Regions from separate parts of the Clostridium sp. JN-9 genome, predicted to be linked through region 1. Evidence: riboswitches for the same ligand, from Rfam matches in the RefSeq annotation. Region 1 holds a riboswitch; the other holds the start of a gene.
What was found. A riboswitch is a leader RNA that binds a small molecule or an ion and turns the genes downstream of it on or off. The one in region 1 is predicted to bind cyclic di-AMP.

Region 1 (7,626 bases):
GCGTTATATTTATATTCTCTACTTCAGCAAATCTATTTCCTATTTTTAATTTTTTTATAAATTTATCTAGTATTTCATTGTGACCTTGTGCCTCTATTTCCACGGAGCCATCGTCACAATTTCTTACCCATCCGGTAATATTATAAAGTTTTGCAGTATAGCTTACAAAATATCTGAAACCAACACCTTGAACTGATCCCATAACCTGAATGAAATATCTTTTCATGAAATTCTATCACCTCTGATTTTCTTTGTCATAATGCTTAATCAAAAATTTTGATGATACAAAGGCTATATAAGCATAGAAAAATATTTGTATTATAAAAACATAACTTACCTTTATGTTTCCGCAGATTCCTATTACATATGTCAAAATCATTGATCCCAAACTATTAAATACTCCTATCATGGCAGAAGTAGCAGGCACATCATCTATAGATACACTTTGAACCATATAACTTTGAATTGCAGGGTACATTATTGAAATCATTATGCCAATTAAGGCAATACCTATGAATGCCTGTATTTTCAAAGAACCTGTAAGGATTATTGCAATTCCGCATACTGCACCAAAAGATGAAATAATAAGAAGCTTCAGATGACCTATTTTATTAATAAAGGAATCACCAAATACTCTTCCAGTGGTAAACAGAATCCAGAAGCCAAGCAGAATATTAGGTACTTCTGCAGTACTTATACCATAATATCTTTCCAGGAAACTGCCCGTCCAGTTTGTTGTAGAGGTTTCTGCACCAACATAAAAGAAAATTGCAAAAGCAAAATAAAGAACCAGTGGATTTTTAAGAACACTGCCAAAGTCACTCCATGCAAATTTGCTGTTTACTTTTGGAGTATTTTCTAGTTTGAAAACAAATATTAAATATATTGATAAAGTAGTTATATGAATTAAATATGTATAATTAAATGGTACATGATTCAATATAATTAATCTTGCAACAGGAAGACTTAATATTCCTCCCAGACCAAAGAAAGCATTGAACAAACTGAATTTTTGATACTCCTTTGGGAGAAGAGAAAGTATGGTACTTAAAAATAAATAGCTCATTCCAATACCAAGACCTGATATGAAATAGCCTATTAATAAAATATAAAATGATTTTGAAAAAAATATAATAATGCTTGAAGTTATGCATGTTGCTATTGATACAATAAGTCCTTTCTTTAAGCCCAGAAAGGATATAAGCTTAAAGCCAAGTACATTCATGATAGAGGCGGCAATGAATACTACTGAAGGAAGTATAGCAATTAATTCACTGTTAACATTATAGGAACTTTTAATGGTAGTAATAAAAGGGGCTAAAGTATTTGAAAACGATGAGACTAAAAATAAGCCTATAAAGACCATAACCATTTGTGTATAATTTTTTTTCATAATCTTCTCCTTATAATTTATGCTTACATCATTATATTACATATGGACTTAGAAAGGCAACTTTTACGCATACTAATTAAAGAGAAGTTTACATATAGTTTACATGGGACTGCTACGGTGTTTAGATATTTACTTTCTATAGACACCTATGGCTCTTTTAAATAATAATGTTGATGTGAATAGGACTTCATCAAAAGAACAAAGATCAAAGAACAAAGATTAAATAAGGTAGTTTTTCTTTGCAGAAAAACCAAAAACTCAATTGATTAAGTGAATCATAAGTTTTAATAACTAAAAATGGTTTCAATTATAGTTTTATTAGATGATAAAAAAAGATTTGCATAATAATATTTATTCCAGAGCAGTGGGCACAGGACGTATGAATGCAACGGATATGGAAAATTATATTGGAAAAATATTAAATAAAAATAAGCAGGCAATCTCAAGACCAAAAAGTTTTTTTGCCTTGTTCTTTAAAAGAAAGAACATAAGGGAGATTAATGAATATCTTGATAATAGCCCTGAAGCAGTAAAATACAGATGCGATTGCATGGAATGGATGTATCGTTTTAGGGGAGTAGCAACAAAGTACTTAAATAATTATTTGAGCTTATTCAAATTCTTAAAAAGTTCCAATTTTAATAATGGCTCATTTGCAATAAATAAATTTATAGAACAAATAAGTAAAATTACTGCCCAAAATACATATATAAATATGAGAAATGCTAAAGTCAGTTTTAATTGACTTGTCCCTAACGGGAATTTGTTACTTTATCAACACTATTGAATAAAAGAGCCATATATCTAAAGCAAGAAAGATTAAAGAACAGACTTTAATCTTTGGTTTCAAAGGGCAGCCTACCGGCTTTGGATTTTTCAAATCCTTATTTGTTCTTTGTTATTTAATCCTTAATCTTTGGTTAAAGAAGGAGCCTTGGGGCTGTCGCACTAATGAATTTACATGCAATATATTGTGGTGTTTAGATATTTACTTTCTATAGACACCTATGGCTCTTTTAAATAATAATGTTGATGTGAATAGGACAATCCTTTAATGGTAATAATTAAGATACCTACATATTACTGAAAGGATTGGATTACCATGGAGAATAAAAAATGTACTGATATAAATATATTATCTTATTTTGCTTCATTAAGACATGATTCTGAAAGAAAATGCCCATACTGTGGCTGCACCCATACAGTGCTATATGGAAAATACAATGGTAAACAAAGATATATATGCAAAAGCTGCAAAAAAACCTTTAATGATTTTACAAACACGCCAATTGCAAGGACTCATTTCCCTGAAAAGTGGGAGGCATTCATTAAGTGTACCATTGAGGGCTTATCCCTTAAGGCGGCAGCCAGGGAAATTGGCGTTTCTTATGTAACACTATTTTACTGGAGGCACAAGCTGCTCTCTGCTTTAAAAATGGTTAAACAAAATAAGATGCAGGGAAAGTTTGAACTTGAAAATTTTTTCTTAAAATTCTCCCGGAAGGGACAGAAAGGCATTGAACATGATGAAAAGAGAGTTCATGATCAAAGCGTAAGTTACATTAATATCAGCAATAATAAAGTCTGCGTTATTACAGCACTGGATTCACATAAAAATATTTATTCCAGAGCAGTGGGAATGGGACGTATGAATGCAATGGATATGGAAAATCATATTGGAAAATTATTAAATAAAAATAAACATGTAATCTCAAGACCGAAAAGCTTTTTTGCCATGTTCTTTAAAAGAAAAAAGGTAATGGAGATCAATAAATATCTTGATAATAGCTCTGAAGCAGTAAAATATAGACGTGACTGCATGGAATGGATGTACCGTTTTAGAGGAGTAGCAACAAAGTATTTAAATAATTATTTAAGCCTATTCAAATTTTTAAAGAGTTCTAATTTTAATAATATTTCATCTACAATAAATATATTTATAGAAGCAATAAGTAAAATTAATATTGAAAATACATATATAAATATGAGGAATGCTAAAATATGTTTTAATTAGCCTGTCCCTAACGGGAACTTGTTACTTTATCAACACTATTTAATAAAAGAGCCATATATCTAAAGCAGGAAAGATTAAAGAACAGACTTTAATCTTTGGGTTTTAAGGGGCAGCCTATCGGCTCTGGATTTTTCAAATCCTTTTTTAACTCTATTAGTTAAACTGTAATTAGAGCCATCCTTGGTTCTTAAAACGCATGATTCACTCAGCAAATTGAATTTTAAGATTTTCTGTAAGAAAATCAACATTATTTGTTCTTTGTTATTTAATCTTTAATCTTTAGTTTCAGCCTTCAATAAAAAATGAGCCTTGCATCAGCAGTTTTAACTGCTAATGCGGCAGCCCCTATTTTAATAAGCAAATACTAAACCGCCAATGCTTGCAGCAACTGGTTTTGATCTTAACCAGCTGTTAGTAGCTGTAGTGTCGTAGAAGTAAAGAGCACCATTGGTTGGGTCGGTACCTTTTAGTGCATCATATGCTGCATTTATGGCAGCTTGAGACGCAGGTTTATTAATCATGCCATTTAAAACAGGAGTAAACTGGTAATATCCACCTGGCTCATCATAAATTACCCCGCTTATGGTATTTGGGAATTCAGCACTCTTAACTCTGTTCACAATTACTGCACCAACGGAAACCATGGCATTATAGCTTTCTCCGCCAGCTTCTGCAGTAATTAATCTTGCTAACAGATCCACATCTGATGAAGTATAGCTGATAACACCTTTTGATGCGGCTGTCTGACTACTTGTCCAGTTACCGCCTGCTGGAATAACCAGTTTTTCACCGGTATAAATCATATCTGCCCATTTGTTATTTGCCAGTTTCAAAAGGTTAACAGATATACCATATCTTTTAGCAATAAAATATAATGAATCACCAGATTTAACAGTATAATCAATACCAGGAACATTCAATATCTGCCCGGGGTATATGGAATAACCAGACAGTCCATTGTCATTCATAAGAGCTTGTACATTAGTATTAAAAGTCTTGCCGATGTAATATAGCGAATCACCAGAAACAACCTGATATGATGCAGCTTTGACGGAAGTTGCAGCCATAAAAGTAAAAGCTGCAGCAGCAATAATAGTTTTAAATTTGTTTAATTTTAACATGTGTTTTCCTCCTTTAATCAGCCTCCGAAGTTAGTTGACGGGTTTGGGTTAAAGGTACCCTACTCCCCCTGAAATAAGTGAGGAGATTCACCCCATTTGTAATTCCTCCGTACTCATAATTGAGATTCGGCATTTATAACTTATGCGTTTAAGCTATATGTAACATTGTAACAGAGTAATTTTCATGATACTATGCAAAATTTGAGGTAATTAAGGAAAATAAAAAAATTGAAGATAATTTATGGAATGAAGGGATAAAAAATTAAGGAGACCATTTTATAAATAGCCTCCTTGAAATTAACAGATATGAAATTTTAACTAGTTTTTATTTCTGGTTCCCTGATCTGCTGCAATTTTGCTGGCATTTCCCCTGAACATAAAACCATTTTTAGCATTTCTGCTGTTTTCTGAGTTATCTGATTTACTTTGATTCTGAGATTTTATATTTTTATTTTTACTCATACAATTACTCCTTCCTTATAATATATTTCTAATTGCTCATAAAGCTTCCCCCATTAACATGTATTACAGAACCATTTACATAGGATGAGTCTTTAGAAGCAAGATACACATATGCAGGCGCAAGCTCTACCGGCTGCCCAGGCCTTCCAATAGGTGAAGTTGTTCCAAATTGAGACACTTCTTCAGCAGTACAGCTTGATGGAATCAATGGAGTCCAAATTGGACCAGGTGCTACTGCATTTACTCTGATGTGTTTAGGGCATAAACTTAAAGCCAGGGATCTTGTAAAAGTTACAATGGCGCCTTTTGCAGAAGAATAATCAATTAAAGTTTTTTCACCTTTATATGCTGTTATTGAAGCTGTATTAATAATTGCAGATCCAGCCTTCAAACTGGGAATGGCTGCCTTGCATAAATAAAACATGCTGAAGACATTTGTTTTGAATGTTTTCTCCAGCTGAGCTGCTGTTATATCCTCTATACTGTTTTGAACGTACTGTACAGCGGCATTGTTTACAAGAATATCTAATTTTTTAAATTTATTTATTGTCTGCTGAACAGCAGCTTTGCAAAAATCCTCGTCGCTTATATCTCCAGGAATAAGGACACACTTTCTCCCAAGGCTTTCCACAATACTTTTGGTTTCATTGGCATCTTCATGTTCATTAAAATAAATAATGGAGATATCTGCACCTTCCTTGGCATAGGCACAGGCTACAGCCCTTCCAATACCGCTGTCACCACCAGTTATTAAGGCTGTCTTTCCCTTTAATTTATTTGAAGAAATATATCCCGGATCATCAAATACAGGTAGTGGGTCCATAAGTTTCTCTAGTCCTGGATGAACATTTTGAGTCTGTGGGGGCATTTTTTTTAAAAAGCTATTTGTAAATTCAAAATCCATAGGCTACCTCCTTAATTATTATAAAATTATTATTAGTCTTTTTTATAAATTCATTCTAAAAATATAAATAAAAAATAAACAGGCTATTCCAGTTAAGTGAAATCAGCCTGTTTATTATTTAGTTTGAATCTAATTTGTTTATATCATTTCTTTCAAAACTCTGCTGCCATTTTCCTACATAGCTTCCTAAAACCCATTCAGCCATGACAACAGATTCACCAGGATTTAATTTATACTTTTTAACAGGAGCTTTTGAAAGCTCATTATTGGTTAAGGTATAAATGTATAGTGTATCTTTGGCAATTATCAGTGCAATATCTTTATTTGGCGAAGTATAAGCATCCACAGCATCTGGTATAGCCTTTTTTACAGCACTCCAGGGAACCTGAAGTTCATCATAGGTAACAAATTTTGAAGTGGGAGAAGTAGTTATATTAAAGTCAACATATGGACTGTTTGGAGAGTCATTTATACTGTTAAGTCTTCCCCGCAGTACCCAGTGGCCATTACGCCTTACCATAGCAAAGCTATCCTCCCTGGCAGTTTTTTCTATTGTACTTTTTATCTGATTGTTTTGAGAATTATAAATATTTTCACTGGATTCTTTCATTACATCTTTTCCTGTAGGGCCTATTAAATCAGTTAATTTTATACCATTTGTAACATTTAGATTGTCAATAGGCAATACCTTAAGGGCATCAGTCCTCCAGGATTTGTCTGTGGACTGTATATAGCCGCTGCCATTCCATTCCGTGGATACATAATCATTGCCCACAAATAATATAGTTTTTGCTAAAAATCCATTGCCATCATCCCAGGGCAAAGCCTTTGTAAGAGGCTGAGTTTCTACAGGATATGCAAATAAATTATCCTGCACATACTGACTAGTAACCTCTCTTTTAACTCCTACTTTCCAAAAGCCATTTTTTCTTGGTACAAATAAATCATTTGTTTCATAAACATCGTTAATGGATTTATTATTAGAGCTTATCCACAAAGTTCTATAATCAGTTTCTGTCTGTTCTTTTTCACTAGCACCGGGGATATCATATTTTGAACTCTTTGTATATCTTAGACCAAGCAGAATTCCGGTTTTTAATACTTTAGAATCATTTGTAAGCTTGTTATTAATAGTTGAATCCGCATCATCATCCTGAACAAAGTCACCTTTATCTGAAATTTTATTTAAACAATAAAATATTCCATCTACATAAAGCATAATATGATTATCTTTATCCTTAACGAAGCTGTAAAAAAGATTATTATCATTAAATACAGATATAATCTGCACTTTATCTGATTTTAGTCCAATATCACTGGCTCTTAGTTTGTACTGGTAAACAAAGTAGCTGTTGGAATTTACAACTTTAACTTTATATCTTGGATTTTTACACACTTCATCCCCTACAACAGCCATTGATCTGCTGAATTCTGCTGTTTTACCAATTAATTTGTCCACTTCCAGCTTTGATTTATTCACATTGCCGGGTATTATGGATCTGGTAATTTTCCATTTACCTTCTATTGGTATGGAATTATTTCCGGGAGTTAATATCTTTTCAGTGGATTCATACAAATTTATAGGGGTACATCCTGTTAATATAAAATTTAATGGAAATATAAAAAGTAAGCAAAATAAAATAAACTTTTTCATTTTATGTCCACCTCAATTCTCTAGTGGTAAGCAAATGCTGACTTTAGTTCCAACATTTAATTCACTGTCAATCTGCAG
Region 2 (7,626 bases), 190 kb from region 1:
GCAGTCTGCACCAGCACCCAGCAAAAATCAAACAAGCAAAACTGAAGACAACAGTTCAAAAACTACAAGCACTACAAACACTACCAATACTGAAACTGTAGATCCAACTGTTCCTAAATTTAATAAAACAGAAACAACATCAAGTCCAAAGTTCAATACACCATGGAAGGTATATGGCACTGTACAAGCATCTATAGAAGGTAAGGGAGACACAGCATCAGAAGAGGGAATAGGAAAGATTATTGTAAAAGATGGCAGCGGAAAAATGTACAGCTACGAAATAGCTGATAATAAAAAACAGAATTCTCCAAAGTATGTTCAGTGGTGGGACGATAAAAATCTATTAGTAGTAATAGGCATGGGCTATGGCACAGTTTCACAAGGCGGGAGTTTATATAATTTAAATATTGCAACGGGGAAGGTAAGTTTGGCATATAAGGCAGAGGATAAACAAAATGTTACAGCTGTAACAAAAGTTAAAAGTAAAGATGGTAACTATGATTTATATATTAAAATGCTGGTTTATGAAGATGACAATTTTACAAAATCACATTATGAGGAATTTACCATACCATATTCCAAGCTTACTATGCTTAAATAAATAAGCTTGGTAAATATATGTACAATACCAGTAAGGAGCCATAAAATGGACAAAAGTACAAAGTATTATTTAAAGGCATTAAATAAATACAATGATGGTTATATAAGTATGGCCTTTGAATTATGTAATAAAAGCATAGCATTAAATAATAGAAACAGTTCTGCATTAAATTTAAAGGGATTGCTGTATTATTTAACAGGCAAGTTAAGTGAAGCTCAGGTTATATGGCAGCTCAATTATAAAATGAATAAAAATGATGTAGCCCTTAATTACCTAAATGACAGCAAAGACGATAAAGATATGGAAGATAGATATAAAAGGGCATTGGGGCTGATTAAAGATCTAAGGATTGATGAAGCTGAGGAAATGCTTATAAAGTGCATGGACAGTGATTTTAATGCAATAAATGTTAATAATGCCATTGCAGATTGTTATATTAAATCAGGAGAATATGATACTGCATTTAAATATGTAAATAAAGCAGTATCATTGGATAGAAAAAATGATAAATCCAGACAGATACTAAAAATATTAAAAAGTTTTTACGGTATTAAAAAAACATATAATTATAAGAAAATAATAACTGCTGCCACACTAGTAATAGCGGCAGTAGTTATTATTTATCTGGCATTGGGCCAGGGATTCTTTAATAAATATAAAATTGCAAAAGAAAATACTAATAAAAAAGCATCTATTGTAAACAATACAAATAAACAGCCTGAAATTTCTGCAGCTGTAAAAAAGCCTGTGGACACAAAAGACAAAGTAAACACGGCATTTCCATACAGCCAATTGGAAGCTTCTATTAACAATGGTGATTATAATACTATGTATGACATTTATCAGTCATGGAAGGACAAAGATTTAAGCATTAATAATAAAACCCTTTTAAATAATGCTGTTAATACTTTAAAAAAAGATGGAACACAAAGCTTTTATAATAATGGAAGTGCATATTTAAAAAATAAAAAATACAAAGATAGTATTAATGAGTTTTCAAAAGCATACACAGTTGGTAAAGAAAGTTATCTTTATCCTCATATTGTTTATTTTCTGGGATTAACAAGCGAAGAAAGTAATGATATGGAAACGGCTTTAAAATACTATACTATATATGATGAAAGCTTTAAGGGTGATTATGAGGAAACCGTATTATACAGATTAGCAGTAATTTATGGTGAAATAGATAAAGCAAAAGCAAAAGAATATGCAAAACGGCTGGTAAATAGTTATCCTGATTCAATATATAATAACTCAAATATAAAACAGATTTTAAATAATTAATAGTCATTATTTGGGAATACCTGAGGAAAACAAATATTGACCTTTCCACAAAAGTGGAGTAAAATATAATTAATAAGGTACCCATACGGGGTATAATGGAGGTATAGATATGGTAAATCAAGTAAATGATAATAATTTTCCTTTGGAGGTTATAAATGCAAATGAAACAGTTGTAGTTGATTTTTGGGCTCCATGGTGTGGACCATGTAAAATGCTGTCACCAGTCTTAGATGAAATTTCAGGCGAATTAGATGGAAAAGCTAAGTTTGTTAAAGTGAATGTTGATGAAAACCCTGTGGTTTCATCTCAATTCAGAATAGCAAGTATACCAACTGTAATGTTATTTAAAGACGGTAAAGTTGTAGATACAATGGTTGGCTTTAGACCAAAGCAATCCATTAAATCATTAATAGAGAATCATATTTAGTTCTATAAATAGGAGTGTGTTATCAGTGCGATATGATATTGCTATTGTTGGAAGCGGCCCAGCTGGAATTTCAGCAGCCATAAATGCTAAGATTAGGAATAAGAATATAATACTTTTTGGATACAAATATTTAAGCAATAAATTAATCAAGGCTCCAAAAGTTAATAATTATTTAGGATTTTATGGTCTTACTGGTGGGGAATTAAGAGCTAAATTCACAAACCATATTAATTCAATGGATATTAATATTAATGAGGAGAAAATAACAGCAATTTATGCCATGGGAGATTATTTTTCACTTATGGCAAATGATAAGATGTTTGAGGCAGCAACAGTGATTTTGGCTACTGGTATGGAGTATGGAAAGCCTTTAAAAGGTGAAGAAGAATTCCTTGGGAAAGGTGTTGGATATTGTGCAACCTGTGATGCACCTCTTTATAGAAATAAGCCTGTTACAATTATTGCTTATACAAAGGAAGCAGAAGAAGAGGCAAACTATGTTAGTGAACTAGCCTCAAAATTATATTATGTTCCTTTATACAAAAGTGAATATAATATTAATCCTGACATAGAAATAGTTAAGGACATTCCCCTTGAAATCCAGGGAAAAGACAGAGTTAATAAATTATTACTGCGAAATAGAGAAATACAAACAGATGGTATATTTGTATTAAAGGATAGTATATCTCCTAATCAATTGGTTCCTGGTCTTGATATGGAGAATGGCCATATAAAGGTATCCAGAAATATGAGTACAAATATACAAGGATGTTTTGCAGCTGGAGACTGCACTGGAAAGCCTTATCAATATATGAAGGCAGCAGGTGAAGGCCAGGTGGCTGCTTTAAGTGCAGCAGCTTATTTAGACTCAATAAAATAATTAATATAAAATAAAAAATACTAAAGCTTTATTGCTTTAGTATTTTTTATTTTACTTTGATACAAAGAATACGTGATTGCCTATAGTTTTTATATTATCCTTTTTTACATTTTTCATCCATTTGGATGTAGCTATTTTAGGATTGTAAAAAAATACTGCCTTTTCGGTAGGATCATTTCCTTTAAGTGCATCTAAAACAGCTTTGTAGCTGCTTTCATCTGGCACAACAGTTATTTTCCCATTTTGTACACAGGAAAAAGCACTTTTCTGAGTTATTACTCCGCTTATGGTTTTTGGAAACTTAGGATCCTTTACTCTGTTTAAAATAACTGAGGCCACTGCTACTTTTCCTGCATAAGGTTCTGATCTGCTCTCAGCGTATACTACTTGTGCCATTAAGTAAATATCATCATCTGTGATGTAAATATCTTTATTTCCATTGTTAAATACCTGGACAACGTCATATTCCTGTTTAAATAAGTCATTTTCAGCATTTTCATCATAGGATGCTTTAACCTTAAAGTTTAAAGAGCACAAGATTAAGCAGAAAAACAATAAAAATGTTGTAAGTTTTTTCATTTTTTATATCTCTCCTTTTACCGACGGGGTTAGCTGACGGGTTTGGTAAAGGCATAACCTACGCTTGAAGCGATTCACCCCAAAAAACTGGTTTCCCCGCGTTTATTTAAAAACTTAGGCTATTGATTATTATTTCACCTTTTTTAAAAAAAATACATAAATTTAAAAAAACAGGAACTTAAAGTTTTAAGTTCCTGTTTCAGTTATTTATTATTTCCATTTTTAAACTCATTGTATATTTTATAAAATTCTTCAAGATTATCATTTACTGTATTATATTTATCTTTTGAAAATGTATAATTTGCATCGATTGAAGAGTTATCTTTAGAATCAGAGTTTAATTGAGAGTTTTCAAAATTAACTGCCTTATAGATGCTGTCTAAGTAAGAAGAGTAGCTGTCCATTGTATTTCTAAATGTTTTATACAGATTAACACCTTTAGCTGGAACAATAATATTAGAAAGTTTACTTTTTAATGCTAAAAAAGAGGTGGTATCTTTACTGAGGTCAAAAAGTAAATCATTAAATTTCCTGCTTTTTCTGGATGCTTCTATCTGTGAATTATAATCCTTCTTAAGTGCAAGAAAATCATTTAAAATACTGTCTATGCTGTTTATAAATTCAGAATTTTGACCATCCTTAATTGTTTTATCATTATTTAATCGTATAAGCTGTGAAGTATAAAAAATAGAATTATTTATAAATTGCAATGATGATGGGGATAAAGAAACAGATAATTTTTTTGTTTTAAATAAAGAATAAGAATTAATACACTTATCTTTATAGCTTTTCAAATTCTCTAAAGATTTTTCAATATCCTTGCTTTCCGGATTAGAAATTATTGAAATAATCTGCTTGTAAATGAGGATATTAGTGTTAAGCCCATCTACTAAGCTGGAATTAATTTTATAATATTTTTCTGATGGATTAATTGCCTGAATGTGATTTTTTATTTCTATTAAAGAATCAATTTTTGAAGGCAAATCCTTTTTAGATTTATTGCTGTCTATAGTCTGCTGCTTTATAAGGGACGAGGTAGATTCATTTATTTCATTTATTTTATCTGTGTAATATTTCACTTGCTTTTCATATTCACTATATGATCTGGATACAGTAAAATAGTATGTCCCATAAAAAATCACAAAAATCGCGGCTATAATACCAATGGTAATGGAAGTAATTTTTATTATTTTTTTAGTTTTTGAATCCATTTAATCTCCTCCCCACTGTTAACTGCATATTCCATATTAACCATATTATATAATACATTATATATTCTTTCAAAGTTATTATTAGAACTTTTTATAATTAAAAATAATTGATATAATTATATAAAGATTAGAGATGTAAATCAATTATCATAAGCAAAAAAAATATTAATAAATAGTCAATAATAACAGAATTATTGATATAAACATAATTAAATAGTGTATAATTAATACTAGTATTAACTTTGAAAGGGTGAATTCTGTGCAGATCATTGAGATCTTAATTAACTCAGTTAAACATATTGACCTTTGGTCGATTTTAGATATTTTAGTAGTATCATACATTTTTTATAAGTTATATATGTTAATCAAAGAAACAAGGGCAGAGCAGCTATTAAAAGGATTAGTTCTTATATTTCTATTAATACCAATAAGTTCATTGCTGCATCTGACTATGTTAAACTGGATTCTTTCAAAAACCATCACAATAGGTGTCTTATCTTTTGTTATTATTTTCCAGCCGGAAATCAGAAGAGCCCTTGAACACCTTGGAAGAAGCGCATTTAACGATAGACATATTTTACAGGATGAAAGTATTATGACAGAGGTACTTGAGGAAATTACAACAGCAGTAGAGAATTTATCTGAAACAAATACTGGTGCACTTATTGTTATTGAGCAAACTACAGGCCTTGGGGAAATTATAAACACAGGTACTAAACTTGATGCTTTGGTATCCTCTGCTTTGCTTGAAAACATTTTTGTAGTAAATACTCCTTTGCATGATGGGGCAACAATTATAAGAAATAATAGAATAGTCTCATCAGGATGCTTTCTGCCATTAACAAGTAATAACGATTTAAATAAAAAATTAGGAACCAGACATAGAGCAGCTATCGGCCTTTCTGAAACATCTGATGCCCTTGTAATAGTTGTATCTGAAGAAACAGGGACTATATCTCTGGCAGTTAACGGAAGTATAACTAGAAATTATGATAAAAATAAACTGAAAAATATTTTAAGTAGAATAATTAAAAAGAGACAACTTAAAAAGTTAACTTTTAGGGAGCAGGTGATGGCGTGGACGAAAAAGTTAAAAGGAATCAAATAATAATTCGAATATGCTGTATCATTGCAGCTTTTGGGCTTTGGCTATACATTAATGGTGTAGAAAACCCTGTTAGGGAAAACACTATTTCTGTTCCTGTGGAAATAGTAAATAAAGATGTGCTTACCAATTCTAAATTAGCATTAATTGATGATCAGCCATTATATGTTAATCTGACTATCAGCGGTGTTACTTCAGATGTATATTCTGTTAAACCATCAAACTTTAAATTAAGAGTTGATTTAAGCGGATACGCTATAAAAAAAGGAGAAAACATTGTACCTGTTAAGCTTGTGCAGCAGCCAGATAATATAAAGATAGTAAATACAGAAAAGCTTTGGGTTAAATTAAATGTAGATGAATATGCAAAAAAGAAAGTCCCAATTAAAATAGGCATAGAGGGAAAAGCTAAAACCGGTTTTTACCAGCTGCAGCCTAAACCAAGCTTAAGTGAAATTGAGGTCAGCGGCCCTTTAAAGTATGTAAATCAGGTTACAAGCCTTTTAGGGAAGATAAGGATAGATAATTTATCTAAAGATTTTACAAGTAATGTGGTTTTATCTGCCGTGGATAATTCCAATAATAAAGTTAATTATGTAAAATTCCAGCCTGCAGCTGTAGAAGTAATGGTACCAATAAAAAAAGTTAAAACAGTGGGTATAAATGTAAAAACTAAGGGCAATTTAAGTAATGGATTGATTTTAAAGGGATTTGAGACAATCCCTGAAAAGGTGGATATTGCCGGGGACGATGGTGCTATAGACAACATACAGTCTATAGATACTGAGCCCGTGGACTTATCCAAGTTAAATGGGAATGATAGTACAGATGTTAAGCTTGTGGTGCCTCAGGGGGTATTTTTAATAAATAATAACGGATATGTAAAAGCTAAAATCACAAGTGAAAAAATATCTCAAAGAACTTTGCCAGTGAGTGTAACCATTAATAACTTACAGAGCGGCTATGATGCAGTACTGAATACAAAACAGGTATCTGTAACGGTTACGGCAGCTGACAGCGTTATAAACAGTCTGAACAATGGAGATATCACAGCTGCAGTGGATCTAAGCGGTGCCTTAGAAGGAGATCATACTACTCAAGTGAACGTTACGATACCCCAGGGTTTTACAAAAGTTTCTGTGGATCCGCCTTCAATACAGGTTAACATAAAGAAAAAAATACTGGAGGGTAATAATGGCAATTAGAGTAAGCAATATAATTTTAGATATTGATGAAGATATCAATTTATTAAGAAAAAAAGCTTCACAAAAGCTTAAAATAAAGGATGAGTATATTAAAAATTTTAAAATACTCAGAGAGTCTATAGATGCCAGGAGAAGGAATACTATTAAGTTTAATTATACTGTAGAATTAAGCTGTGAAAACGAGGAGAGAATCGTTTCAAGGCTTCATGATAATAATATTAAACTTGAAAAAGAAAAATATGAGGCTGACTTTCAGCTGGGGACAAAAAAACTCAGCAGCAGACCAGTGATAGTAGGTATGGGACCGGCAGGAATGTTTGCCGGTCTTTTAATG

Region 2: it holds a riboswitch for cyclic di-AMP, as region 1 does, so the genes downstream of both, EQM05_RS14260 (cell wall hydrolase) here and EQM05_RS13450 (LysM peptidoglycan-binding domain-containing protein) in region 1, are expected to answer to the same signal.

Annotation. Positions count from the first base shown of each region.
Region 1 covers NZ_CP035280.1:2,787,116-2,794,741, reverse strand. Annotated here, with positions in the region: gene EQM05_RS13470 (acylphosphatase) at 1-226, opposite strand, end outside; gene EQM05_RS13465 (MFS transporter) at 236-1,393, opposite strand; gene EQM05_RS13460 (hypothetical protein) at 1,716-2,138, shown strand; gene EQM05_RS13455 (IS1595 family transposase) at 2,496-3,407, shown strand; gene EQM05_RS13450 (LysM peptidoglycan-binding domain-containing protein) at 3,758-4,528, opposite strand; cyclic di-AMP (ydaO/yuaA leader) riboswitch at 4,532-4,670, opposite strand; gene EQM05_RS15915 (hypothetical protein) at 4,847-4,990, opposite strand; gene EQM05_RS13445 (SDR family oxidoreductase) at 5,019-5,894, opposite strand; gene EQM05_RS13440 (hypothetical protein) at 6,013-7,548, opposite strand; gene EQM05_RS13435 (ATP-binding protein) at 7,561-7,626, opposite strand, start outside.
Region 2 covers NZ_CP035280.1:2,976,809-2,984,434, reverse strand. Annotated here, with positions in the region: gene EQM05_RS14280 (DUF4652 domain-containing protein) at 1-601, shown strand, start outside; gene EQM05_RS14275 (tetratricopeptide repeat protein) at 647-1,885, shown strand; gene trxA (thioredoxin) at 1,995-2,312, shown strand; gene EQM05_RS14265 (NAD(P)/FAD-dependent oxidoreductase) at 2,329-3,192, shown strand; gene EQM05_RS14260 (cell wall hydrolase) at 3,244-3,771, opposite strand; cyclic di-AMP (ydaO/yuaA leader) riboswitch at 3,776-3,902, opposite strand; gene EQM05_RS14255 (hypothetical protein) at 3,975-4,982, opposite strand; gene cdaA (diadenylate cyclase CdaA) at 5,242-6,090, shown strand; gene EQM05_RS14245 (CdaR family protein) at 6,060-7,292, shown strand; gene EQM05_RS14240 (FAD-dependent protein) at 7,282-7,626, shown strand, end outside.